Linked DNA regions of Pleurocapsa sp. PCC 7327. The protein of the gene in region 1 binds, or shares a complex with, the protein of each later gene. Links are inferred from orthologs where the notes say so. Each region holds a gene or a part of one and is shown in the gene's direction. Other genes may lie near its edges. The genes, in order: ndhK, PLE7327_RS21710 and nuoH.

Evidence for each region.
Region 2: the proteins of ndhK (region 1) and PLE7327_RS21710 are in contact, whole or in part, in a cryo-EM structure (PDB 6KHJ), measured with the Thermosynechococcus vestitus proteins. The link is inferred for Pleurocapsa sp. PCC 7327 from one-to-one orthologs. Residues at the interface, in WP_011056552.1 of Thermosynechococcus vestitus: Leu46, Met47, Tyr48, Thr50, Ala51, Cys52, Phe54, Ile55, Glu56, Ala58, Ala59, Ile61, Gly62, Ser63, Arg64, Phe65, Asn76, Pro78, Thr89, Thr91, Lys93, Met94, Ala97, Leu101, Met123, Phe124, Ser126, Asp127, Ser128, Tyr129; in WP_011057128.1 of Thermosynechococcus vestitus: Pro17, His18, His19, Pro20, Ser21, Met22, Val25, Arg27, Met29, Thr31, Ile38, Asp39, Cys40, Glu41, Pro42, Val43, Ile44, Gly45, Tyr46, Leu47, His48, Arg49, Gly50, Met51, Lys53, Ile54, Asn57, Arg58, Pro65, Tyr66.
Region 3: the proteins of ndhK (region 1) and nuoH are in contact, whole or in part, in a crystal structure (PDB 6Y11), measured with the Thermus thermophilus proteins. The link is inferred for Pleurocapsa sp. PCC 7327 from one-to-one orthologs. Residues at the interface, in WP_096411117.1 of Thermus thermophilus: Arg16, Glu17, Gly18, Leu24, Leu27, Val28, Trp30, Gly31, Arg32, Asn34, Ser35, Trp37, Thr54, Asp55, Ala56, Asp59, Ala61, Arg62, Phe63, Gly64, Glu66, Val67, Phe68, Arg69, Ala70, Ser71, Arg73, Gln74, Ala75, Asp76; in WP_096411122.1 of Thermus thermophilus: Arg36, Val44, Arg45, Met46, Gly47, Pro48, Asn49, Arg50, Val51, Leu57, Gln58, Ala61, Asp62, Ile64, Lys65, Ile67, Phe68, Lys69, Glu70, Ile72, Val74, Glu223, Ala224, Glu225, His233, Thr234, Glu235, Tyr236, Ser237, Trp241.

What each region holds. Positions count from the first base shown.
Region 1 is NC_019689.1:1,244,636-1,255,689, reverse strand. What follows is about bases 8,176-11,054. They hold ndhK (photosynthetic/respiratory NAD(P)H-quinone oxidoreductase subunit K), read left to right. Parts: upstream 8,176-9,176; coding sequence 9,177-9,932; downstream 9,933-11,054. Other genes in these bases: PLE7327_RS05570 (bifunctional (p)ppGpp synthetase/guanosine-3',5'-bis(diphosphate) 3'-pyrophosphohydrolase), read right to left, coding at 10,568-11,054; PLE7327_RS05575 (NAD(P)H-quinone oxidoreductase subunit J), read left to right, coding at 9,925-10,464; ndhC (photosynthetic/respiratory NAD(P)H-quinone oxidoreductase subunit C), read left to right, coding at 8,717-9,079; PLE7327_RS05590 (MlaD family protein), read left to right, coding at 8,176-8,571. Outside these bases: PLE7327_RS05630 (response regulator), read left to right, coding at 1-253; PLE7327_RS05625 (GNAT family N-acetyltransferase), read right to left, coding at 307-801; PLE7327_RS05620 (glutathione S-transferase family protein), read left to right, coding at 871-1,890; PLE7327_RS26380 (transposase), read right to left, coding at 1,959-2,366; PLE7327_RS05610 (hypothetical protein), read right to left, coding at 2,318-2,887; PLE7327_RS05605 (zinc-binding dehydrogenase), read left to right, coding at 3,326-4,330; PLE7327_RS24740 (hypothetical protein), read right to left, coding at 4,608-4,781; bchI (magnesium chelatase ATPase subunit I), read left to right, coding at 5,181-6,260; PLE7327_RS05595 (ABC transporter ATP-binding protein), read left to right, coding at 6,329-7,114; more of PLE7327_RS05590, read left to right, coding at 7,165-8,175. UniProt on the Escherichia coli protein: NDH-1 shuttles electrons from NADH, via FMN and iron-sulfur (Fe-S) centers, to quinones in the respiratory chain. The immediate electron acceptor for the enzyme in this species is ubiquinone.
Region 2 is NC_019689.1:4,820,246-4,831,270, forward strand. What follows is about bases 1-2,850. They hold PLE7327_RS21710 (NAD(P)H-quinone oxidoreductase subunit H), read left to right. Parts: upstream 1-758; coding sequence 759-1,943; downstream 1,944-2,850. Other genes in these bases: thiL (thiamine-phosphate kinase), read left to right, coding at 1-360; PLE7327_RS26795 (zinc ribbon domain-containing protein), read left to right, coding at 449-646; PLE7327_RS22945 (hypothetical protein), read left to right, coding at 2,146-2,604; PLE7327_RS21720 (succinate dehydrogenase/fumarate reductase iron-sulfur subunit), read right to left, coding at 2,829-2,850. Outside these bases: more of PLE7327_RS21720, read right to left, coding at 2,851-3,812; PLE7327_RS21725 (AbrB family transcriptional regulator), read left to right, coding at 4,268-4,672; PLE7327_RS21735 (CPBP family intramembrane glutamic endopeptidase), read left to right, coding at 4,918-5,769; PLE7327_RS22950 (COP23 domain-containing protein), read left to right, coding at 5,786-6,505; PLE7327_RS21745 (hypothetical protein), read right to left, coding at 6,628-7,455; PLE7327_RS21750 (RNA helicase), read right to left, coding at 7,528-10,461; PLE7327_RS21755 (diguanylate cyclase), read left to right, coding at 10,826-11,025.
Region 3 is NC_019689.1:971,093-974,328, forward strand. The notes cover bases 1-2,898. They hold nuoH (NADH-quinone oxidoreductase subunit NuoH), read left to right. Parts: upstream 1-839; coding sequence 840-1,958; downstream 1,959-2,898. Other genes in these bases: PLE7327_RS04335 (ABC transporter permease), read left to right, coding at 1-629; ndhI (NAD(P)H-quinone oxidoreductase subunit I), read left to right, coding at 1,996-2,601; PLE7327_RS04350 (NADH-quinone oxidoreductase subunit J), read left to right, coding at 2,707-2,898. In the rest of the region: more of PLE7327_RS04350, read left to right, coding at 2,899-3,236. UniProt on the Escherichia coli protein: NDH-1 shuttles electrons from NADH, via FMN and iron-sulfur (Fe-S) centers, to quinones in the respiratory chain. The immediate electron acceptor for the enzyme in this species is believed to be ubiquinone.

The sequences.
Region 1 (11,054 bases):
TCCGGCTATGCTAATCACAGACATCGAAATGCCCAACATGGATGGCTTTACGCTTATCGACCGCGCGCGACGCATCGGTATAACTATTCCTATCATAGTTGTATCCTCCCGACTGGCAGAAGAGTGGAGCCAAGAAGCCCGCCGCGTTGGAGCAACTGACTATCTAACTAAAGGGTTTTCTACCGCTGAACTGATTAACAAAGTCAAAAGTCTCTTGGACAGTAGCGATCGCGCCGAATCAAAAAATCTATAAAATAACTTAAGCTCATCTCCTTTTCTTAGCGCGGGGGATGGGAGCGTCATTGGTCATTCATTGGTCACTCGTCCTTTGTTCTTTATCCCAATGACACACTGCATTAGGGTTAAGGGCAGTTGAAAGATCCTAGCCGCTAAATTAGAAAGACCAAATTTCCGCTTCAGAGGCGGCGGCAGTGCTTGCCAGGAAACGGGGATAAACCCCAAACAACCGTAAAACGATGCTAGCCTAGCACCAAGACATTCTAAATAAAGAGGTTGGGTCGCAGATTGAATGAGATGTCCCACTAGATAAGTTCCCAAACTGCGATCGCGCCAAGCTGGGGCAACGACTACGCTTCCCAGTTCCTGCGCTCCCTCAAAGGAACGTAATTGTCCGCAGGCAACGATCTTTCTCTCGCATTCAATGACCCAAAACTGCGATTGGCGCAACTGAGTTGGATCTAATCGAGCTAGCAGCACCAATTTGCGAATCCTCCACATATCTCTAGAGCTTGCCCGACGGAGGATACATTTATTCGGTAGGCTAGAAGAAAATTGTCTCATCCGTTTTGCGATCGCACTCTTCCTCAAAAAGTACCATTAAGGTAGCCCAGTCAAGCAAAAAGTTCCGCGATGAAAAGTAGCAAAAAGAGAAAGTCGCTGCCGCCAAAAGCTATTATCAAACTTGGAAGGTTTGTCTGGACGAGTCTGTGGCATTTAATGATGTCAAATCTCGCTCCGCGCAGCCAGTCGGGAGAATACGTTCGCCCTGCCAGTGCCTTTAGAAACTCTGTCGGTACGGAACCAGAAAACCCTTATCAACCAGCAGCAGGACGCTACTGCCTCTATGTAGGATGGGGCTGCCCTTGGGCGCACCGAACCCTTATTGTCAGAACTATCAAGGGACTTGAAGCCGCCATCCCCGTCACTATCGTATCCCCTGCGCCAGAAGAGGGCGGTTGGGCGTTTGAGAAGCCAGAGGAAGGCTGCCGCACCCTAGCCGAATTTTACCAAAAAGCCCAGCCAGGTTACGAAGGACGTTGTACCGTTCCGGTGCTTTTCGATCGACAAACGAAAACCATCGTCAATAACGAGAGTGCAGAAATTATCGTCATGCTCAACTCTCAGTTTAACAAGTGGGCAACCAATCCCGCTTTAGACCTTTACCCAGAAGAACTTAAGGAAAAGATCGACTGGTGGAACGAGAAGATTTACAGCGCAGTAAACAATGGCGTATACCGCTGTGGCTTTGCCCAAACCCAGGAGGCATACGAAAAAGCCTGTAACGAGCTATTTGCGGTCTTGGACGAGATTGATGCAGTACTAGCAGGGAGTCGATATTTGTGCGGCGATCGCGTTACCCTAGCAGACGTGCGTCTTTTTACTACCCTGTTCCGCTTCGATATTGTTTACTATGGATTGTTTAAGTGCAACCGCAAAAGAATTCGGGACTACACCAATCTGGGAGGCTACCTGTGCGACTTGTATCAGCTTCCTGGCGTAGCCGATACCTGCAACCTAGAGGCAGTCAAGCGCGAGTACTATGGGAACCTATTTCCGCTCAATCCCGGCGGCATCATTCCCATTGGTCCAGAAATAACCAACCTCCTCGAACCTCATAATCGAGAAAGGGTAGGCGTTTCAGTAAATTAAATTTGTAGCTTAGATAAGCGCACAGTTGAGGCTTTCTCGCGATCCCTCAAATCACAGAATAAATTGGCTCATAAGTAAGAAGTGTGCGGAGTAACCAGTGAGGCAATGAAGGCAGGGCAGATGCGTTTGAGGTTTCCCTTGAACTCAAAAATAGCAACATAACCACTCAGGCGCTCTTGGTGAACACCCTTAAAGGAGCTCAAGAAATTCCTCATATCTGTCCACATCCCTTCAACTGTGTTGACATGAACTTCTCGAAGCCCATCTCCCTCATCATCCCTTGCCCATTCATGCTGACTATGACAAACAGTAGCATGAGGACGAATGACGTGATTATAACTGGCTGATTCGTCAGTGAAGAGCTGACTCTCAATTACTGTGAATTGATGCACATGATTAACCAGTATTTCACCTGTAGTGTTCCTCACTACTCGCAATCGGACTTGCCCACTGTTTCGTCCAACCGTTCCAACCACTGGTGGTCGGTCATGATCCTAGGTGCCTTTACCTCGTCGTTTGTTCGCTCGTCGTCGAGGTGGGTCAAACGGGTCAAGATGCTGCTCTCCTTTTTCCCCGCCTTCTGAAACATCTCATCGGTTTCAGTTCGAGTGTCAGGTACGGGTTCCTGCGATTGTAACTGCTCGGCACGAGCTTGCAGTTGATGAGGTAAGGTTAACACCGTTTTGTAATTTAACTGTAATTCTCCTGCCAAGCTTTTAGTGGACTCTCCCTTGAGGATGCCTCGCAACAACAACACAACCCGTTCAGGTCTCAGGTGATGTTGCGCTAGTAACGTGCCACTGTAGAGGTTGTAAGTGTGGTCGCACACACGACAGCGATAAACTCTCAACTGAGAGCGATGCGTGGTTCTAAATCTTCGGGCTTGTTCCACCCCAGCTTTACAGTTGGGACAGCTCAAGCCATCCGGATGAAAATGCTCCAAAATCCACTGCCTGCATTTGTCTCGATTGAGCAAATCGTTCAGGGGAAATTCCATAGCATGCTGACATTACTTCTCCTGCACATATTTTACACATGAGCCAATTACGTCGAAAACCTCCTTTAACCCTCTACGTTCAATCCCGACAAATTTTTTTCACGCAAAACCAAATGTTCGGTCTGAAAAAATAACTAGGAAAAATAGAATATGCAAGAACTTCAGACACGGAAAAGTCCTCTTGAAGTTGAAATTGCCTTTCCCATCCGAACCAGAGTACTTCTTACTAGGCGCCGCCTACAGCAAATCCATTAGACCTCCTGCAAAAATTCCCGATCCGCCAAGAAATGAATTTCTTGACTTATAGTGTAAGTCTACTTAAGTAAACTAGGGCTGTTAGCTTGGGAAATTCATTCCCAAGCTCTAGTTGAGACTAAATCTACTTATGCAAGAGGTTTATTTTAATCGGTGTAACATCTCTGTTATTGAAGGCTTTTTATGTACAAAGTCGTAGTCAATGCCTTTGGCGGTAGCGACCAACTTTCAATCGTCGAAGAACCCGAGCTCACTCCTGATAGCAACCAAGTTATCGTGCGACTGACCAGCATTGGTATGAATCACGCCGATTTGATGGCACGGCGAGGCGAATATCGCTTGATTTCTGGCGCGCCACCCTTTACGCCAGGAATAGAAGGAGGCGGTTACATCGAAGCCATTGGCGATCTCGTTACGGATCGCCATGTCGGTCAGCGCGTTATCCTGACTTTAGATGCGCCTGCGTCTAAAGGCATCGGCAAAGGCACTTATCAATCTCATTACCTCATTGCTGCCGATAAAACTATCCCTGCTCCTGACGAAATTTCTGATGAGATCCTGGGCGCTATTTGGTATCCCTATCTAACCGCTTGGGGTTGCTTAATTTGGAGGCAGCAACTACAACCCGGACAAAGCGTTCTCATTCCAGCAGCCAGTAGTAGCGTTGCGATCGCAGCTTCTCAGGTAGTCAAGCACTATGGTGGCATTGCGATCGGGACGACCACCAGTCCGGATAAAGTCGAGAAACTACAAGCTATGCCCGAAGTCCGGTTCGACCATTTAATCGTAACGCGCAATTCCCAATGGTGGCGAGAAGTCAAGCACTTAACTGCCGGGAAAGGACCCGATGTCATTTTCGATCCCGTTGCTGCCGGAGAATTCCTCAACCAAGAAATCCGCCTGATAGCCAATGGAGGCACAATTTGGATTTATGGGTTGTTAGGCAAACCGGATGTCGTAGACGTTAGTCCTTTAATTCGTAAAGCTGCGGCGATTCGCGGTTGGTTAATTAACGAACTTTCTGGCAGCGAACGAGAGCAAATCGCCTATCAACATGTTTTAGAATGTCTTGTCAATGGGACATATAAGTTACCTATTGCTGCCAAATTTTCACTCTGCGACGTTCGTCACGCTAATCAAGCAATGGAAAAGGGCGAACATATTGGCAAATTAATTTTAATTCCGTAAGTAGTTAGTCGTTATTAAAAATATGGATATTTTCTCTTAATGACTAACGACTAACTATTAACCATCAACTAACAAGGAAAAATTATTGATGCTGAAATTTTACTACAATCCTATTTCCCCGATCGCTCGTCGCGTCTGGATAGTGCTACTAGAAAAAAACATTCCCTTTGAATCGGTACTAGTCAACTTAAACGGCGACAAATTCCAACCAGAGTTTTTAGCCATTAACGAAACTAGGAATCGATCTGAGTAATTCCCCCAATATTAAAGATTGGTGTCAACGTTTAATGCAGCGAGAAGCATGGCAAAAGGTGCAACCCAATGACCAGGAAGTAAAAACTTTCAAGCAAAGAGCAAAAGCTTTGTTGACATTGCGCCAGCGCGAATTAGAGCGAGAAAGTTCTTCTAACGCCTGAGATCTTGCACCATTCTCAACAACTGCTGTTGTCATTAATTTCCTGGTCGAGCGAAAAAGTCCTCTAAAGAAGACCCGATAGGAATTTGAGTCGATTTTAATCGAGTTGAGCTTTGAGCCTAGAACTTTAGTTCTAGGCGTTGATGCCAAAGGTGCGAGATCGGATCTGAGTCTAACCGAACATAAGGCAGAGAGCGGTTCAAAAATTTTGAATCTCAATTTTGACGAAGTACCTTGCACTTTTGAACAATAATTCCTGGATGTCACAGAGCAAGCGGATTTATTCGTAGGGTCAATCCTTTGATCCAGAATCCTTTGATCCAAAATCGAATGACCCGATGAGTCCTATGGCACAATGAGAGACACTGACTAAAAGAATTGCTCTCATCGAACAAATTTTTCGTATAAATTTCAACTGACACAACTAAACCAGATATGACTGCAACCCTCCAAGCACCTCCAAAGACTCGTCGCGTAATTTTCCCCTTCACCGCGATTGTAGGTCAAGAAGAAATGAAACTCGCTCTCATCCTCAATGTAATCGATCCGAAAATTGGCGGGGTAATGATTATGGGCGATCGCGGCACTGGCAAATCGACGACAATTCGGGCCTTAGCCGATTTATTGCCAGAAATTGAAGTCGTCGCCGACGATCCCTTCAATTCCGATCCCTACGATCCCGATCTAATGAGCGATCGCGTTCGGGAGCAACTAGAGAAACAAATTCCCCTACAAATTGTCAAAAAGAAAGTTCCCATGGTTGACTTGCCTCTAGGAGCCACTGAAGATAGAGTTTGCGGCACGATCGACATTGAAAAAGCCCTCTCCGAAGGGGTGAAAGCCTTTGAACCCGGACTGCTGGCAAAAGCTAATCGAGGCATTCTCTACGTCGATGAAGTCAACTTGCTCGACGATCACCTCGTAGACGTTTTATTGGATTCTGCCGCTAGCGGTTGGAATACCGTCGAACGAGAAGGAATTTCCATTCGCCACCCCGCCCGTTTCGTGCTGGTAGGTTCCGGCAACCCAGAAGAAGGAGAATTGCGACCTCAGTTGCTCGATCGCTTTGGCATGCACGCCGAAATTCACACCGTCAAAGAACCCGCGCTGAGAGTGCAAATCGTCGAGCAGCGCTCCGAATTTGACAGCAATCCCCAAAAATTCTGCGAAAAATACCAACCCGAACAAGAAGCGCTGCAAGAGAAGATTATTAACGCTCAAAAACTTCTGCCCCAAGTCGAAATCGATTACGATTTGCGCATTAAAATTTCCGAAGTTTGTTCCGCTCTCGATGTCGATGGCTTGAGAGGAGATATCGTCACCAATCGCGCCGCTAAAGCCCTAGCAGCCTTTGAAGGGCGCACGACCGTGACGGTAGACGATATTCGTCGGGTAATTACCTTGGCTCTGCGGCACCGACTGCGCAAAGACCCCCTGGAGTCGATCGAATCCGGCTATAAAGTCGAAAAAGCCTTCAATCGGGTATTCGGTTTGGAAGTGTCAGAAGAAAACTAGCCATCGGTTATAGTTATTAGTCTCTAGTCATTCGCTATGCTTGACTAAGGACTGCTAACTCAAGACACATGACACAAGAGCCTTTGATCGAACTGAGAGGGGTTTGCAAGTCGTTTGGCGACAAGGTGATTCTTGACCACATAGACTTGAGTATCTATCGAGGGGAAGCACTGGTTATTATCGGTCCTTCTGGAACGGGCAAGTCGACAGTCCTACGGGCGATCGCTGGCTTGATTCCCATCGATTCGGGCGAAATCTATATCAAGGGCAAACGGCGGCTAGGATTAATCGAAGATGAAGAGGATAGTCTCCGCATCTCTTTGGTGTTTCAGCAGGCAGCCTTATTCGATTCCCTAACCGTCGAAGAGAACGTTGGTTTTTTTCTCTATCAACACTCCAAGCTCCCTGGCGAGAAAATTCGGGAACTGGTCGAGGAAAAACTCGAAGTGGTGGGGTTACGCGGCATTGGCGATCGCTACCCTGCCGAACTGTCTGGCGGGATGCGCAAACGAGTAAGCTTTGCTAGGGCAATTATGTCCAATCCCGAAAACCCTCAGGATAACCCCGAAGTTCTCCTCTACGACGAACCTACCGCAGGTCTCGATCCCATTGCTTCAACCGTTATCGAAGATTTAGTCCGTCACCTGCAACGCAGTCCGGGAGGATGCGATACCTACGTGATGGTGACACATCAGCAGAGTACGATTCGCCGCACCGCCGATCGCATTGTGTTTCTCTATGACGGGAAAATTCAATGGCAAGGAAGCTGTGGGGAAATCGATACCACCGATCACCCCATGGTACGGCAATTTTTTAGCGCTAGCGTTCGCGGTCCGATCAAAGTCATCGATTGAGCTAGTGTAGTCATAAAACCTTTGATGTTGAGACAAAGTGAGGAATACAGATGCTGCGATCGCGAACGGTTCGAGAAGGCACGGTTGGATTATTTGCCCTGTTGGGATTAGTATTATTTGGCGGACTGGCTATTTGGCTGCGGGGTGGGGGATTCGGTCAACGGAACTACCAATTCATCGCTGAATTTAGTGACGTTAGCGGTCTGCAAATCGGCGCTCCCGTTCGCTATCGAGGCGTGACAGTGGGCAAAATTGCTGCCATGAACCCCGGGCTGAAGAATGTTGATGTCGTTCTAGAAATTTCCTCGGCTAACGTCATTCTTCCCCGCCAGGTGAGAATCCAAACCAATCGCTACGGATTAATCGGCGAAGCATCGGTAGACATCACTCCCCTGGGAGCGCTTCCCTCGGATACTCAGGCTTTCAATCCGCTTAGTCCCGATTGTAATTCCCAAGCAATTATTTGTGAAGGCGATCGCCTCAAGGGCGATCCCGGCGTTCAGCTTTTCGAAAATCTTGCTCGTCTAAGCGAACTTTATACCGATCCAAAATTCTTTAACAGTATTACTGGTGCTGCCCAAAGCGCTTCTGTAGCTGCCGAGCGTATTGCCAAACTAAGCGATGTTTTAGCCCGTTTGTCTGTGACGGTTAACAGAGAAATTCAAGGCGTTTCCGATACAACTGAGGCACTGACGAAAACAGCCAATGAAACAACTCAGTTTATCGACAACGCCAATAGTTTACTCGCAGAAAATCGCAGCACTTTACAGAGGACGCTCAATAATACTTCTGAACTGGCAAACAGTTTGAACAGTTTGATCGAAGAGAATCGAACCAATCTAAGCGCAACCCTCAATAATATCGATCGCACCAGTCAAGAGCTACAAAAGTTGGTAGAACAGGTAAATACGGGACTGGCTACTTCTGACACTCAAAAAATCGTACAGAACTTAGAAACGTTAGTAGCTAATGCAGCCGCAACATCAACCAATCTGCGAGAACTTTCTGGGATGCTCAACGATCCTGCCAATGCCCTAACATTGCAGCGCACCTTGGACTCGGCTAGAGCCACCTTTGAAAATGCCCAGAAAATTACTTCAGACCTAGACGATCTCACTGGCGATCCGGCATTCCGAGACAATCTGCGCAACTTGGTTAACGGACTGGGCAATCTAGTCTCCTCAACTCAGAATTTAGAGCGGCAGATTCAAACGGCACAAGCGCTAGGAATCGTCAAACAAGAACCGGAACGAACGAGCAGATCGCCCCAACGCCTCAAACCTTACAGTACTACGGTCAGCAGTAATGATGCCAAAGCGCCACTGCCCTATTTAGAACTCATGTCTAAAAATATTTTTCAATCCCCTGCCTCTTTTAAGCTTTTTTTCGAGCCATCGTCGAAAGCTTTTCCAACTCCTTCAAGCTTCCAGTTGCAAGGATCGTTACCAGAGGATTAGACGGTTTTATATTGCTAATAACTTCTTTGATAAACTCTCTGAGAGAAGAAACTTTAACGAAACCTTTATAATAGGTAACTGTAACAAAAATAACGCAGGTCTTCTCGGCTGAGGGTTATTTGTTAAGAGGAGTATTAAGGTCGCAGTGTTTGTCCTTTCTGGGTATGAATATTTACTTGGTTTCCTACTAGCTTGCAGCCTAGTTCCTATCCTAGCTCTAACAGCGTCAAAACTTTTACGACCTAGCGGTGGCGGTCCAGAACGACGTACCACCTACGAATCTGGAATGGAACCCATCGGAGGAGCTTGGATTCAGTTCAATATTCGCTATTACATGTTTGCTCTGGTTTTCGTCGTCTTTGACGTAGAAACCGTGTTTTTATATCCTTGGGCAGTTGCCTTTAATCGTCTCGGACTGCTCGCTTTCGTCGAAGCGCTCATTTTTATTGCCATTCTGGTCGTCGCTCTTGTCTATGCTTGGAGAAAAGGCGCTCTAGAATGGTCTTAGCCGGAGTTCGGTGTTCGGTAATCGGTTAACTCGCTGGTTCCGTTAACTGAATCCTGAAATCGTTACCAGCACTTATTTGATACAGCGATCGAAAACTATGAGTCCTAATTTAACTACCAACGAAGCTGCCCTAGAGCAGCAGCAAAAAGAAAAAATCCTCAATCCAATTAATCGCACTCAGGTCACGCAAGATCTGTCGGAAAATGTCATTTTAACCACTGTAGACGATCTCTACAACTGGGCGCGATTGTCCAGCCTCTGGCCCTTACTGTACGGAACCGCCTGTTGTTTTATTGAATTTGCTGCCTTGATTGGCGCACGGTTTGATTTTGACCGCTTTGGTTTAGTTCCCCGTTCTAGTCCCCGACAAGCAGATTTGATTATCACCGCAGGCACGATTACCATGAAAATGGCACCAGCGCTGGTTCGCCTCTACGAAGAGATGCCAGAACCGAAATATGTCATCGCCATGGGAGCTTGCACTATCACGGGCGGAATGTTTAGCGTTGACTCGACGACGGCAGTCAGAGGAGTCGATAAGCTGATTCCGGTTGATGTTTATATTCCTGGCTGCCCGCCTCGTCCGGAAGCAATTATCGACGCGATTATCAAGCTGCGCAAAAAAATTGCCAATGATTCGATTCAAGATAGAGCAGCGGTAACACAGCAAACCCATCGCTACTATAGCACTACCCACAGTATGAAGGTAGTAGAGCCAATTCTGACGGGTAAATATCTCCGGGCTGGAACTCGCGAAATGCCACCGCTGGAGTTGACCGAAGCGATGGGAATGCCAGTTCCACCCGCTCTAGCAGCGTCACAGAAACAAAAGGAGGAAGTTAACCGTGGCTGAAGAAACTCAGTCAGATAAGCCGACAGGTGAAGCACCAGAAGCCTCTGCAATTGTCCAGGCGGGTAAGATCTCTAGCTGGCTGACGGAAAATGGCTTCGAGAATACAGCGCTTGAGGTAGATCATTTAGGAGTCGAGCTAATCAAGGTAGAGCCAGAGTTTCTCATTCCTATTGCTACCGCGCTCTATGCCTACGGATTTAACTATCTCCAGTGCCAAGGCGCTTACGATCTCGGTCCCGGAAAAGAGTTAGTTAGTTTTTATCATCTTATCAAGGTCAGTGACGATGCCGATCGCCCTGAAGAAGTTCGACTAAAAGTCTTTCTGCCGCGAGATAATCCTAGGGTGCCTTCGGTATACTGGATTTGGAAAGGAGCCGACTGGCAAGAACGCGAAAGCTACGATATGTATGGCATTGTCTATGAGGGACACCCGAATCTCAAGCGAATTTTGATGCCGGAAGATTGGGTGGGCTGGCCTCTGCGTAAGGATTATGTCTCGCCAGATTTCTATGAATTACAAGATGCCTATTAAACGAGAATTGGGACAGGTATTGCGACAATCGCCAATTCTCCCTAGGTCCTAAAGGCATAGCACTCGCTTTTAAAGAACGGGCGAGTGTTTATTTTTGATTGCTTTATTTGACTAGATCGGGAGCTACTTGACCGACTCGACGGATATCGATAACGTCGCTCATATTTTTAATGCGATCGAAGGTGCGATCGAGCTGTTGGCGATCCTGAATGTCAATACTTAAAGAAATCAACGCTGGTTTGCCACTACTGGTTTTTACGCCAGCATTGCGAACGTTGATATTTTGATCGCTCAAGCGAGACAGGATATCTTTTAAGACTCCCACTCGGTCGATCGCTTCAATTTGAATATCGACCGGATAAGTTTGAGGTCGTCCGTTGCTGTCGATTGGATTCCACTTGACGGGAATTAACCTCTCTACTGGCGCGTTCTCGGCATTGACGCAACCCTGACGATGAATGGCAATGCCTCTGGAACCGCGGCCGACAACGCCGACAATCGCTTCGCCGGGAATGGGATGACAACATTTAGCGATATGATACAGTAGTCCTTCAACGCCAGCGATCGGAGATTTACTGCTCGTGGTGCTA
Region 2 (11,025 bases), 3.6 Mb from region 1 along the record:
GGAGATCGATCCGTTGCCGGGATGGACAGTAGCGATGGGTTAGCCGATGCAGTCGTGCAGATTTGTCGTTGCAGTGGCGTTGGCGCTCGCATCGAGCGGCAGGCAATTCCTATCTCACCTGCTTTGCACCAGTTTGTTTCGCCAGAGCAAGCTTTAGAATGGATCTTGTATGGCGGAGAAGATTTTGAGTTGGTTTTGTGTCTTTCGCCCCAGTCAGCTCAAGACTTAGTAAACCGCTTGGGAACGGGAGCAGCTATTATTGGTACGATTACTGGCGAACCAACCGTCGAGCTAATCGATCGCAGTGGCAATTATGCCCCGCGACAGCTAACCTTATCAGAAGGCTTTCAGCATTTCTAAGACAATTCGGAGTTCGCAATAGCGATCGAAATTATCAAATAAGACGAGCAGCGCAAAACTTCCGTAGTTTTTAACCGGAAGCGGACATATTGATGCTGCAAGTAGGAAAGGTGAAAAATTTGTTTGCACCAATTGCGGTCATGTCGATGATGCCAATTGGCAAGCAGCTAGGAATATCAAAGCCAAAGCAGTAAATCAATATCGATTGCTGCTTAAAACAACAACAAAGGTACGGCAGGACTTGCCGAAACCCAGACAGTTAATACTTATAATGATTAAAAGATAATGATTAAAAGAGAGGTGCTGCCGTTCTGGTATCTTAAAAGCTTTTTCAAGCTGCCAGTTTTAGCAACCAAAGCACCTTACCAATTTTTTGATGAGGGGACATTTGCTGTAGTATGGCAAGAATTGAAACCAGAACCGAACCCATGGTACTTAACATGGGTCCCCACCATCCCTCAATGCACGGCGTACTTCGCTTGATCGTCACCCTCGACGGGGAAGACGTAATCGACTGCGAACCCGTCATCGGTTATCTCCATCGAGGGATGGAAAAAATTGCCGAAAATCGTACGAACGTCATGTACGTCCCCTACGTAAGTCGATGGGACTACGCGGCGGGGATGTTTAACGAGGCAATTACCGTTAATGCGCCAGAAAAATTAGCTGACATTCAAGTTCCCAAACGCGCCCAGTATATCCGCGTCATTATGTTGGAACTCAACCGCATTGCCAATCATCTGCTATGGTTGGGACCATTTTTGGCTGACGTAGGTGCTCAAACTCCTTTTTTCTACATCTTCCGCGAACGGGAGATGATTTATGACCTCTGGGAAGCGGCAAGCGGTTATCGGATGGTCAATAACAACTACTTCCGCATCGGTGGCGTGGCAGTAGATTTACCCTACGGTTGGGTTGATAAGTGCGAAGATTTCTGCAACTACTTCGAACCGAAAGTCGATGAGTACGAGAAGCTAATCACCAATAACCCTATTTTCCGTCGCCGCGTCGAAGGCGTAGGAACGATTAGCCGCGAAGAGGCAATTAACTGGGGACTTTCCGGTCCCATGTTACGGGCTTCCGGGGTGAAGTGGGATTTGCGTAAGGTTGACCACTACGAGTGCTACGATGACTTTGACTGGGAAGTTCAGTGGGAAACAGCTGGCGATTGTTATGCTCGCTATCTGGTACGGATTCGGGAAATGCGGGAGTCGGTAAAAATTATCCGTCAGGCACTTAAAGGACTTCCCGGCGGTCCTTACGAAAATCTGGAAGCGAAGCGGATGATGGAAGGGAAAAAGTCTCAGTGGAATGATTTCGATTACCAGTACATCGCCAAAAAAGTCGCACCGACTTTTAAAATTCCCAAGGGCGAACATTACGTCCGCCTCGAAAGCGGAAAAGGGGAATTAGGGATCTTTATTATTGGCAACGATGATGTCTTCCCCTGGCGTTGGAAAATTCGGGCAGCCGATTTCAACAACCTGCAAATTTTACCCCATATTCTTAAAGGAGTAAAAGTAGCAGATATTGTAGCGATTCTCGGCAGTATCGATATTATTATGGGTTCGGTGGATAGATAATCGGTGATTGGTGACTGGGTAGAATTTATCCTATTTTCTAGTAAATGACTTGTAGGGGCGAACAACCGTTCGCCCCTACTTTTCTTATCCCAAGCTCGCGTTAGAATAGCGTGAGGTTTAATGCTGTAACCAAGTCCAACTAGCGATGCCAATAAAAAATAGACAAACATCCTCAACCGAAAAGCCAGTTGGAGGCAACCATATGAACACTTTTTTATCAGGCGTCGCAGTTCTGCTGTCTGTAATCGCGCTAGCAGGCGCAGGCTTTGCACTCACTCAAATGTTCCAATTACAGCAGAGCTTTCGTGAACTCAACGACTTTGTGCAAAGCTCACCTACTGTTTCCGAAACTGAATCTGACCAACAGGCGAACACTGAAATTCAGCCCGGTCAGTTTGTGCAATACGCATTTAAAGATAGGGCACAAGTCGAACTATTGTCGGTCAAGCGGATTCAAAATCCAGATGACGGGCAGCGAAATATTGTCAATGTCCAAGTGCGGGTTCGTAACCTTAAGGGTGGTGTAACTCATATAATTTCGCCAGACCAAACAATAGCACGAAATCCTAAAACTAATGAACGTTACGAATCCTATGATTATGTGATTATGTGGTTGACAAGGCGGCAAGAGAACAGGCTCGGAGGGACGGTACGGAGATAGATCGTTCAGGCAGAATTGCTCGTTCCACTAGTTCCATTACAATGGGTTTAGTGAAGAGAGGATCATCTGTTGATGGTTATGTATGGCTACTCATTCCTGAGGAAGTCCAAATGATCGATCTGATAGTACCAAAGACGGCAATATTCGAGAAAGTACCTATTTCAGAATAAGGTCAAGCTTCGGTATTCGATCGATAGTTTAACTAAGGTTTTAACTAAGGTGATTTACTGCTCGCTTGCTTGAACGGCTTCAATGAGCGATCGCACTTCTTCGGTTCCTTCGGATGGCTCGAAATAGGTGGGAAACTTCCCGCGCGTTACCATTCGCAATCCCAAAGGCACAAGGCTCATTAGCCCTCGCAAATCGCGGAAATAATTTCCTACGACATATAAGCCAAACTTGCGCTCGTCTATCCAGCCGCCTTGCTTGACCAACTCTATCAACACCTTGCGGTGGCGAATCGAACGGCTGGCTTGGGCATTTTTACGCTCTAGGATTTCCTGCTTGATTTCGCCGATGCGATCCATCGGGGCGACATCCATAGGACAGACGGCATTGCACATATAGCAGCGCGTGCAGCCCCAAACTCCTTGGGTGCCCAGGTTGTATTTCTCCAAGCGAGCTTCCGTGGTATCGTCGCGGGAGTCATCCACCATGCGCTGGGCTTTGGCTAGGGCGTGGGGACCGACAAAAGAGGGATCGACCGCGCGGGCATTACACTCAGAATAGCAAGCGCCGCACAAGATACAATTGCCCGATGCATCGAGACGCGATCGCTCCTCTGGCGTTTGCAAGAATTCTCGTTCTGGAATTTGTCTGGCACTGGTGCTGACGTAGGGATCGACGGCTTCTAAATTATCCCAGAAGCTTGTCATATCTACGACCAAATCTTTCATTACAGGCATGTTGCCCATTGGCGCTACGATAATTTCTGGGAGCTGAGTATCCGCTCCGTGGGAAAAGCGAGCAAGTTCGCTGCCAACGTTTTCTTTACATGCCAGGGCAGAACGACCGTTAATTCTCATCGCACAGCTACCGCAAATAGTGTTGCGGCAATTTTTCCGAAAAGCGAGGGTTCCATCGAGTTCCCACTTAATGCGATTGAGACAGTCTAAAATTGTATTTCCTGGCTCTACTTCTAAGGTATAAGTCTGAAAACTAGGTGCGCTGTTGGGCTGCTGTCGAAAAATTTTAAAACTGACTTGCATGGTTTCAATCGTTTGATCGTTTATTTTTTAAAAAAATCTTTAGATCTTGGGAAAAATAACTCCATAGATCAATCGCGCTGCTTCAAGCTTACCAAAACTTTAAGCTGCTTCCAGGAATTATCTAAGTAGTCTTTAGAGGATGGTATATTGGCTCAACTCGTTTTCCGAGCTAACCTCTGAGACTGCCTCAATTCTACTTTATTCTTTTTGTTTTGTTGGCAGATTGACTGAATTTCTCGATTATTTTGCACTTAAATCCCTGTTAAGGGGTTTTCAGACTATAGACATATCCTGTATTCAGTCTTCCTCTAACCATTCTAGTCTTAAATTTATAATTCTTGAAAATTTTTTTGTCAAAGTTTAAGCAGATAACGTCATATTTTTGATAAGATGAATCTTAACAACAAAAACACAAAAGACAATTAGTAGAAAAAGAAAGGAACATTGAGAGGATTATGAGTGAAACCGCGACTGCCCCCTTAACAGGAAAAGCACTACTTCAAAAAGTAAAAGAGCTATCCCATCTACCTCGGCGAGAAACAGCAAAGCGCTGCGGCTATTACTCTACTAAAGACGGACAAGTGCGCGTTAATTTAACAGATTTTTATGACGCAGTTTTAGCAGCGAAAGGCGTTCCTCTAGAACCAGGCGGAGCAAAAGACGGGCGCGGACGCGAACCTACCTATCGCGTTAGCGTTCACAAAAATGGTCAAATTGTCATCGGTTCGACTTATACCGAACAGATGGGATTAAAACCGGGCGATGAGTTTGTTATCAAACTCGGATACAAACACATTCACCTCAAACAAATTGAAGATGATTCGGAAGTTGAAGACTCCGAAGAAGCTTTAACCGCGTAATCGATTGGCAGCAAAAACATCGATCGAAACCGCGATCGAGGTAACTGGCGCAAGAAGAGATAAAGCGCGTTTGCGATTAAATTTCCATCAAAATCTGCTATTTAATCGGGCAGACAAGCATAAAGGGTCTACCAAAAGGGCGATTGTATTTTCTAGGCTCGCCCTAGCAGACGCAAACCGATCGAATTAGGCGAGTCAAAGCGTCTTAAGTAAATTCCTGAAAATTTTAAGATTAGGGAAAATTTTTGGAGCTTCAACCGAATCTGAATCTATTTTTTGAGTGGCTGCGAGGAGCAAACTCCCTACTTAAGATAGGCGTCTTTTTTTTAATTTGGGCGATCGCGTGGTTGCCGATAGCAATTCCGATTGCATGGCGATTTAATTGGCATCCAACTAAACCTCTAAGGCAAGCTTTAAAACTTGCTTTGTTGGCACCGCTATACGCGATCGCCCCCCTTATTGTTTGGGGTGCTGCCACAATTGAAAAGTCTTCTTTTGCTGACTATGGATTAACTTGGCAACCCAAATTTTTTCTATCTACAGTAGCAGGATTGAGCTTAGGAATTGGGGGATTAATCGTCGTTTTTACGGTCGAGAGATCGCTCGGTTGGCTGCAATGGCAAACGGAAAATTTGCCCCGCCTTCGCTCGGTTATTTTTCCCCTACTCGCATTGGCATTGTGGATAAGTATTACAGAAGAATTAATTTTTCGCGGCTTTTTGCTCGACGAACTGCAACAGAGCTACAAGATTGCAGTGGCTGCAATCGTATCTAGCACGATTTTTGCTCTATTACATTTAATTTGGGAGCGGGCGCAGACAATTCCTCAACTACCTGGGTTATGGTTGATGGGCACGATCCTCGTGGGTGCGAGATTAGTCGATGATGGAAGCTTGGGATTAGCCTGCGGATTGCACGCTGGTTGGATTTGGGGGCTATCATCTCTTGATTCCGCGCAATTGCTCTTCTATACAGGTAAGGGCAGCCCTTGGATAACTGGGATCGGAGGGCAACCCATAGCGGGAATCGCCGGAATTTTGTGTTTATTCGGAACGGGAGCTATCCTGAGTGTAGGATTTCTCAAATTCTTCTACTGAGATTGCTAGATTAGCCATGTCGCTCAAACTATCTTTCTTAAGAATTCTGACAGCCGCGATCGCGTTTATTACAGTTATTGGCGAGAGGGCGAGCGATGCGCAAGCGAGCGCTTTTATCTGCACGGAAGACAAGAGCGGGATACCGACTACCTTTGCACAAACATCAAGCGGTTCAGTCCCTATCTTCAGGTGGGTATCGGGATATTTCAGTCAAGCAGGTTATCCTCCCAGGCGACGCTGCCAAGAAGTGACGGAACGCATGATGAGTTTCAAAGCGCAGGGAAGACTAAGTCATCTTACTAGCGGCAGAGTTAAAAACCAACCCGTAATTTGTGCTGGAACGAGCTGCGAGGCGAGCGGAGATAATATTTTATTTACCCTCAGACCCAATCAAAACGCGAATCAAATCTTGCAAGAGATAGCTGCAAATCGCCAAGGGACGAGCGGACCTTCCGCTCAGCTAACGGGTGGAGGCGAGACGACAAATAGCACCGCTATAGCTGCAAGAAGACCCAGTAACGTCATTACGCACAATCAAGATGGCTCTGTAACCTTCGATCTCGATCGCTATCTTAACGTTGCTCCCACATTGGAACCTAGCAATTCCGAAAGACCGTTCGAACTTCCTTCTTCCCAAAGAACGGGTAACTCTCCGAGCTTTCCCCCGACAACGCAGCCGAATAATTCTCAAAAACCGCTAGAACTTCCTTCTAATAGTGGAGGAAGCAGGTGGTAATGGCACAAAGCGATAACCTTTAAGATGAATTGGCGATCGCTAATAGTTTTAGCGAGTGTAGCTAGCTTGACAATGACGTTTATCAAATCAAATCTGTTTAATTAGTCACGATCTCGACTCTACTATTCGCGATCGCGCAGTATGGGGGCTTCTTGCTGGGGAGAAAGCAAGGGATTGCCCTCATTGCATTGGGCTGGTTCGGATCGCTTCAGCATCGAGAGGTTGCTCTCGCGAGTTACGCCGTAGCGACCAAGCGCTGCTTCTAACCAAGCCGTGTCAAAAGCAGGCGTTGCTACGCCTTCCATTCCCCAACGCCAGCCGATATAGATAGCGCGTTTGGAAAAGACGACGGCTGGAACCCTCTCTTCAGTTACCCAAATAGCCGCAGGTTCGCTGTCAGTCTTTGTCGGGATGAGAGTGCCGCCAACGAGGTCGCCAGACATAGCTTGCGGTTGAGTCGGCGCTAGCTGACCGCCTACGGCTTCTAGAGCAATGGGAAAGGAATTAGAAAATCCCCAATAAGCGCCAAAAAGGGATCGCAATTGTTTGCGTACTTCCGGTAGCGAGAGGTTGCCTGTCGGTCCGGTAACGATGACGCGCCCGCCTCTAGCCATCCAGACTTCTAAAGCGTTGGCTTGCGCCCAATTGAGGCTATCTACATTGGGCAGCAGCAGGACGCGAACGCCCCCTAAATCGGTTTCATTTCGCCATTTGGATGCATCGACGATGCAGTAGTCTACACCCGTTGCTCGTAGCCGTTTAGTAATTTCTTGCCATTGCGCTGCATTTTCTTGGGCTTTGACGACTCCCAATCGGGCGGTGACGGCAATTGCTGGAGAGATAAATAGGACAAAAGGGCAAAGATACGAGATAAGTGCTATGAGTTTGCGTTTTTTGAGGGTATTCAGACCAAAAGCTACTCTTTTGAACCTCGAAACACTTTTTAACACGAGTCATCTCCTTATCCTTTATTCTTGGGGCGATAGGCATGAGTAATAGATTAATGCAAATCGATTCCATCTTCAAACCGGAAACCGTTTCATCATCGAGACTGCGACCCTGGCTTGACTTTTTAAAGAGATAGGAACGCCCGGAATTTGCGGAATCTGCCAAAGCAGATCGATAGTTCGACGCAGAAGCCTAACGATATCTCCTTCATCGAGACTGGTATTATCGCAAAGTTCGTTCCAATCTATTCCCAATACCCACTGTTCTATCAAACCCATCAACTGAGTATCCAACCAAACGGGGATGGCAATATCGTATCGCGCTTGCGCCTGGTATAGCTGTCGTCGAATTTCCCGTAAGCCGATTTCTTGCGACTCGGTTTTGCGAAAGGCTTCTAACACTTCTTGGGACGGCGGATAATTCGTCCAAGTATCGGGGCGTAGCGGTTCGGTAATCAAGGCACTCATAGCAGCCGCCAATTGATGGGGTTCCAGGCGATCGAACGCTCCTGACATCAATGCCAAACCGAGCCAAAGTTCGTTTTCGCCTCGAATGGTTGCGGCTGCTTGTCCCAGAGGAGTCGGCACCAGCCCATCGAGTGCTCTAAATTCTCGCAAAATTTCAATTAGATTGAGAAAATCTTGCCAATAATAGGATTTATGTGCCTGTTGATTCTGATATTTTGCGTGACTTCTGTAGAGTTGTTCTCGTATTGTGAGGCGGCGTTGATGCAGTTTGAGCAGGCGAGCGGGATTTTTTTGCTGTTGCAGGGGATGATTATCCAGATTGGCTCGAACGCGATCGATTCGCTCCTGCTGGGCAATGACTTCGGGAGCAGTTGCTGCCGTCGCATCAAGCCGCCGAGTAATTTGCTGTGCGATCGCGGCAGTCTTCTCGTCTCCTTTATGCCAGGGACCGCAGTGGTGATAAGACGACACTTCTAGAAGCGCTTCTAACTCCGGTACGGATAATTGCGCTCCTTGTGGCAAGATAGCAGGCAGTATGTCGGTAATATCAGCCAGCGTAACGATATACCAGCGATTATCTTCTCCCAAACAAACGAGATCGGGCGCTTGTCCCGAACCGGGGATTTTAGCGACAAAAACGGCAGACAGAGGAGAAGCCACCTTGACGTGTTTTCCTTTGATGGCAAGCAAGCTACCAGGGGAAAGTTCTGCCAGCCGAGAGGCGATTTCGTGCTTTTTGTTAGCTTCTGCTTGCTGCTGAAGGATTTTTAAGAGCCGTTCTTCTTCTTTGAGACGTTCTTTGAGTTTGGCATAGCTGGCAAAGTCGCGATCGTCGAGTCCGGCTAGTTCTACGTCGATTTTTGCCAGTTCTGTAGTCAATTCGGCGATCGCCTTTTTTTCTGGGGCGAGTTTCGACTGCGCTAGATATTCGGCAAAGCTGCGTTCTAGTAATTCTTTGGCTTCCTCTAGAGTATGTTTTTGCAGTAAATTCAAAACCATGCCGTAGGAAGGCGTAAAACAACTCTTGAGCGGTTCGGCTTTGGCTGTTGCTAGATAAGCAGCTTCTTTTGCTCCTTCAAAGGGAGTCTGTACCGTCACCACATAGCCTACCTCATCTTTCCCTCGCCGTCCGGCTCTCCCGGCGAGTTGTAAAAACTCAGAAGGAGTCAACATGCTGTGTCCGTCGTCCGTGCGCCTGCTGAGGGCAGAAATAACGGTAGTTCGGGCGGGCATATTGATTCCTGCCGAAAGGGTAGCGGTGGCAAAAACCACTTTGACCAACCCCTGCTCGAATAACTGTTCGACTAATTCCTTCCAGACGGGAAGAATTCCAGCATGATGAGCAGCAATCCCGCGCGTTAGAGGTTCTAGCTGATCGAAGCGAATGAAATGGGACTTCTCTGCCATAAAATCCCATAGTTTGACTTGTTCTTGGGGATTTTCGCTTAAAAAATCCAGCAAGTTTGAGGTGGCATCGGGATTGTTGGCTAGAAAATCGAGTAGCTTTTTGTGTAAGATAGGCGTTTCTTGAGCCAAAAATGCCAGCAGTCGTTCTTGTAAGTCGGGATTTTCAGACAAAAAGAAGACCAGCAGCCTGTGGATAATGGCTTTGGCTTCCGATTCATTAACGAGTACCAAATCTTCGAGTTCTCTAACCGCTTGGTCGCACCCTCGGCGGCTGAAGATTGCATAGATTGCTGGCAGTAAATCCCGTTCGACTAGCTGTTCGACCACAGTCAGGATACTGGGGCAGTCTTCTCGTCTGCGTCGCCGCTTTTCTTCTCTAGGAGACTTCGATTTGAGGCTGGGATTGATGGCAGTTTGCTTGGAATTGAGAAGGGGATATAGCTTCTCTTTGGTGGAGAAGAAAAATCGCAAGGGAACGGGACGGTAGTCGGAGTCAATTAACGCGCAGTGATAAATAACTTGCTTTCCATTTTCCTTGGATCCAGCCGCGAGGCGCACTCGCTCGATCCAGTCCGTCAGTTCTTCTGGATTGCCAATGGTAGCGGAGAGGGCAACTAACTGGATAGTAGGAGGACAGTAGATAATCGATTCTTCCCAAACCGTTCCCCGTCCGCGATCGCTGATATAGTGGCATTCATCTAAAACTACGCTTTCTACATTTTCTAGCGATGTCCCCACCTGTCCGATGGGAGTTTCGTAGAGGATATTACGGAAAATCTCCGTGGTCATGATCGCGATCGGGGCATTGGGATTATAGACTACATCTCCGGTGATCAAACCGACCTTTTCGGTTGCCTCTCCATCTCCCCAACTGCCAAATCGCTCTTGAAAATCTCGAAACTTTTGATTGGAAAGCGCTTTTAGTGGCGTGGTGTAAAAGACTCGCTTGCCCCGCGACAGAGCGCGGTAGATGGCGTATTCTCCGATTAAGGTTTTACCTGAACCAGTGGGAGCGCAAACGACAACAGACTTCCCGGCATCGAGAGCTGCGATCGCTTTTTGTTGGAAATCATCCAGTTTAAACGGAAATAGTTCTTTAAGATTTAACTTGGGATTGCTTAGACGTTCTTTCACTAATGGTTTTTCTTCTCTAACTCCTAACAAGGGCGAGTTGTCATGTACTGGCTATATTGTAAGCGACACTCTATGAGGATGGGTTAACTTATTAAAACTAAATGCTTCCCAGCTTTTACCTGAAGGAGCGAATAGGTTAGTCTTCGACTTAGCCTATTTAACTTAATTTTTATTTTATAAATAAAATCTTCAATTCATTACCAAAACAAAATAAACTAAAATTCTATACTTATCGAAAATTGTGTATAAGGAACATTAGGAAAGTCTAGAAACGTCTATAAACATCACAGAAGAAACTTCATTCGCTATTGCGATCGGTCGAGTCAAAATTTTTCTAGATTTATTTGGTAGGACACAAGTATTAATGAAAGCGTTTAACCCCCAAGACTTCCATATTCTTATTGTAGATGGCACTAGCGATAATGATAATCTTCAGCCGACGATCGCCAGGTTGGCAGCAACGGGGTACGACATATCTTTTGTGGCTAACGAACAGGAAGCGCTAGAGGCAATTAAACAGCTCCAACCAGATTTAATTCTTTTCAATCTCACCAAGCAGGATGC
Region 3 (3,236 bases), 270 kb from region 1 along the record:
TTTGGGATGCCGTTAATAATAGTCTTTTAGTTGCCGCAATTTCTACGGTCGTTGCCACCTTTTTAGGAACTATGCTAGCCCTAGCATTAGAGCGCTTTCGCTTTCGCGGGCAAACGGCTTTAGAAGGTTTGGTTTTGCTGCCTATTATTATTCCCGATATTGCCATGGGCATTTCTTTATTAGTGTTTTTCAGTCTGGTTTTTCAATTATTAGAAAATTTAACAGGGATTCGTTTAGTACTGGGATTACCTACCATTATCATCAGTCATATTGCTTTTAATATCTCATTTGTCGTCGTAACGGTCAGGGCAAAAATTGCAGAATTAGAACCCTCTGTAGAAGAAGCTGCCTGGGATTTAGGAGCCAATGAATGGCAAACCATGCGGCACGTTATTCTACCGTTAATTGCCCCCGGTATTTTGAGCGCGGCTTTATTGGCGTTTACCTTATCTTTAGACGATTTCGCGATCGCCTTTTTTACTGCCGGCGTGGGAGCAACAACGTTACCTTTATACGTCTATGGCATGATTAAGTTTGCCGTCACTCCTGCGATTAATGCAGTATCCACCTTGATTTTATTGGCTTCTTTAACTTTGGTAGTTTCTTCTTTGACTCTACAACGTCGTTGATATATAAACCCTAGAAAAGTTAAACACAGCGATCGCGCTTGACTTTCCATAGAAAGATTCTTATCACATCCATAAGCAGATCTTCTGTAGCTATCTACTCTAGTTAAGAACCAGACAACGATATACTAGGCATTGAGAAACGTCTTGACAAGATACCAATCGGGTTAACTGAGTAACTAACTGTATTAAAGCTCTATTATCTAAGCAAGCATGAACCCAGGAATTGACCTACAAGGAAGTTTTATCAAATCTCTCATAGACTTAGGAGTCCCTGCTGGTGTTGCTAAAGCCATCTGGATGCCCCTACCCATGTTTTTAATGATTATCGGGGCAACGGTAGGGGTTTTAGTAGCCGTTTGGTTAGAGAGAAAAATCTCTGCTGCCGCTCAACAGCGCATCGGTCCCGAATACGCTGGACCGCTAGGCGTCTTGCAGCCCGTAGCAGACGGGATCAAGTTAGTGTTTAAAGAGGATGTCATTCCAGCTAAATCCGATCCCTTGTTGTTCACCTTGGGACCCGTTTTAGTGGTTCTGCCCGTATTTCTGTCCTATCTAATCGTACCGTTCGGACAGAATTTGGTGATTACCGACCTCAACGTGGGCATATTCCTGTGGATTGCTCTGTCGAGCATCGTTCCCATCGGTTTGCTGATGTCTGGCTATGCCTCGAATAACAAATACTCCCTCTTAGGGGGATTGAGAGCAGCCGCCCAGTCAATCAGTTATGAAATTCCCCTCGCCCTGTCGGTATTAGCGATCGCTATGATGTCGAACAGTCTCAGCACCATCGACATTGTGGAACAGCAATCGGGCTACGGAATTCTCGGCTGGAATATTTGGCGACAGCCTATAGGGTTTATCATCTTCTGGATTGCTGCTTTGGCAGAATGCGAACGCTTGCCCTTCGATCTCCCCGAAGCTGAAGAAGAATTGGTCGCTGGCTATCAAACCGAATACGCAGGCATGAAATTCGGTCTATTTTACGTAGGTTCTTACGTAAATCTCGTTCTCTCTGCACTGGTCTTCGCCATTCTCTATCTTGGCGGTTGGGAATTTCCCATTCCTCTCGATCGCTTGGCAAGTTGGTTGGGAGTCAGCGAAACCAGTTCCTGGTTGCAGATCGTTACGGCTTCTCTGGGAATTACCATGACGGTTCTCAAAGCCTATTTCCTGATCTTCCTCGCCATTCTAGTGCGTTGGACGGTTCCCCGCGTTCGCATCGACCAACTCCTCAATTTAGGTTGGAAGTTTCTCCTGCCAGTTTCTCTAGCCAATTTACTTTTGACGGCTGCCCTCAAACTCGCCTTTCCCTTTGCGTTTGGAGGGTAGATAGAGAATCAGTGACCAATGACAAAGGACAAACGATATGTTCAACCAAATCCTCAAACAAGTCCAGGCATACGCCAAAGAAAGCGTGCAAGCAGCAAAATACATCGGCGAAGGGCTTTCTGTCACTTTCGACCACATGCGTCGCCGCCCTGTAACCGTTCAGTATCCCTATGAGAAACTGATTCCTTCAGAACGCTTTCGCGGTAGAATCCACTTTGAATTCGACAAGTGCATCTCCTGCGAAGTCTGTGTCCGAGTTTGCCCGATCAACCTTCCCGTAGTAGATTGGGAATTCGACAAGAGCGTCAAGAAGAAAAAGCTCAAGCACTACAGCATCGATTTTGGCGTTTGTATCTTCTGCGGCAACTGCGTGGAATACTGCCCCACCAATTGCCTCTCTATGACAGAAGAATATGAACTCGCTTCCTACGATCGCCACGAACTCAACTACGATAACGTGGCTCTCGGACGCTTGCCATATAAAGTTACCCAAGATCCGATGGTAACTCCTCTACGAGAGTTGGCATATCTGCCTAAAGGAGTCCTCGAACCTCACGATTTACCTTCGGGAAGTCAAAGACCTGGCAAGCGCCCAGAGGAAATCGTTAAAGAGATGGAATCTAACAAAGAAGGTGTGAGTTAATCGTAGATTTGTTGTTGGTTAGGGGTTAGTTCCAGACGCGAAATTTTAGCTCTATATAGCCCAATAACCAACAACAATCGTTCCTACTAAGGAGAATAAAAGACTGTGAATCTAGCTGAAGGCGTTCAAATTGTTTCATTTGGTCTGTTGTCTGTGATGATGCTTGGCGCTGCCTTGGGTGTAGTGCTTTTATCCAATATCGTCTATTCAGCCTTTTTATTAGCAGGCGTATTCATTAGCATTGCTGGTATCTATATCCTACTCAATGCTGATTTTGTAGCAGCCGCACAAATTTTAATCTATGTCGGCGCTATTAACGTGCTGATTATCTTTGCTATCATGCTGGTCAACAAGCGCGAAGAGTTTATTGCCGTCCCCAGACGTTGGATTCGCCAGGGAGCAACGGCGCTAGTTTGTCTTGGTTTATTTGCGCTGCTGGCGACGATGGTGTTAGTGACTCCTTGGTCGATAGCTGGCACTTCGTCTGCTGCGGTTGAAAGTACGATCGTAGAAATTGGCAAACATTTCTTCAGCGACTTCTTATTGCCCTTTGAGCTGGCTTCGGTGTTGTTGTTGATGGCAATGGTCGGCGCAATTATTCTCGCCCGTCGCGATATAATTCCAGAACCTCAAGA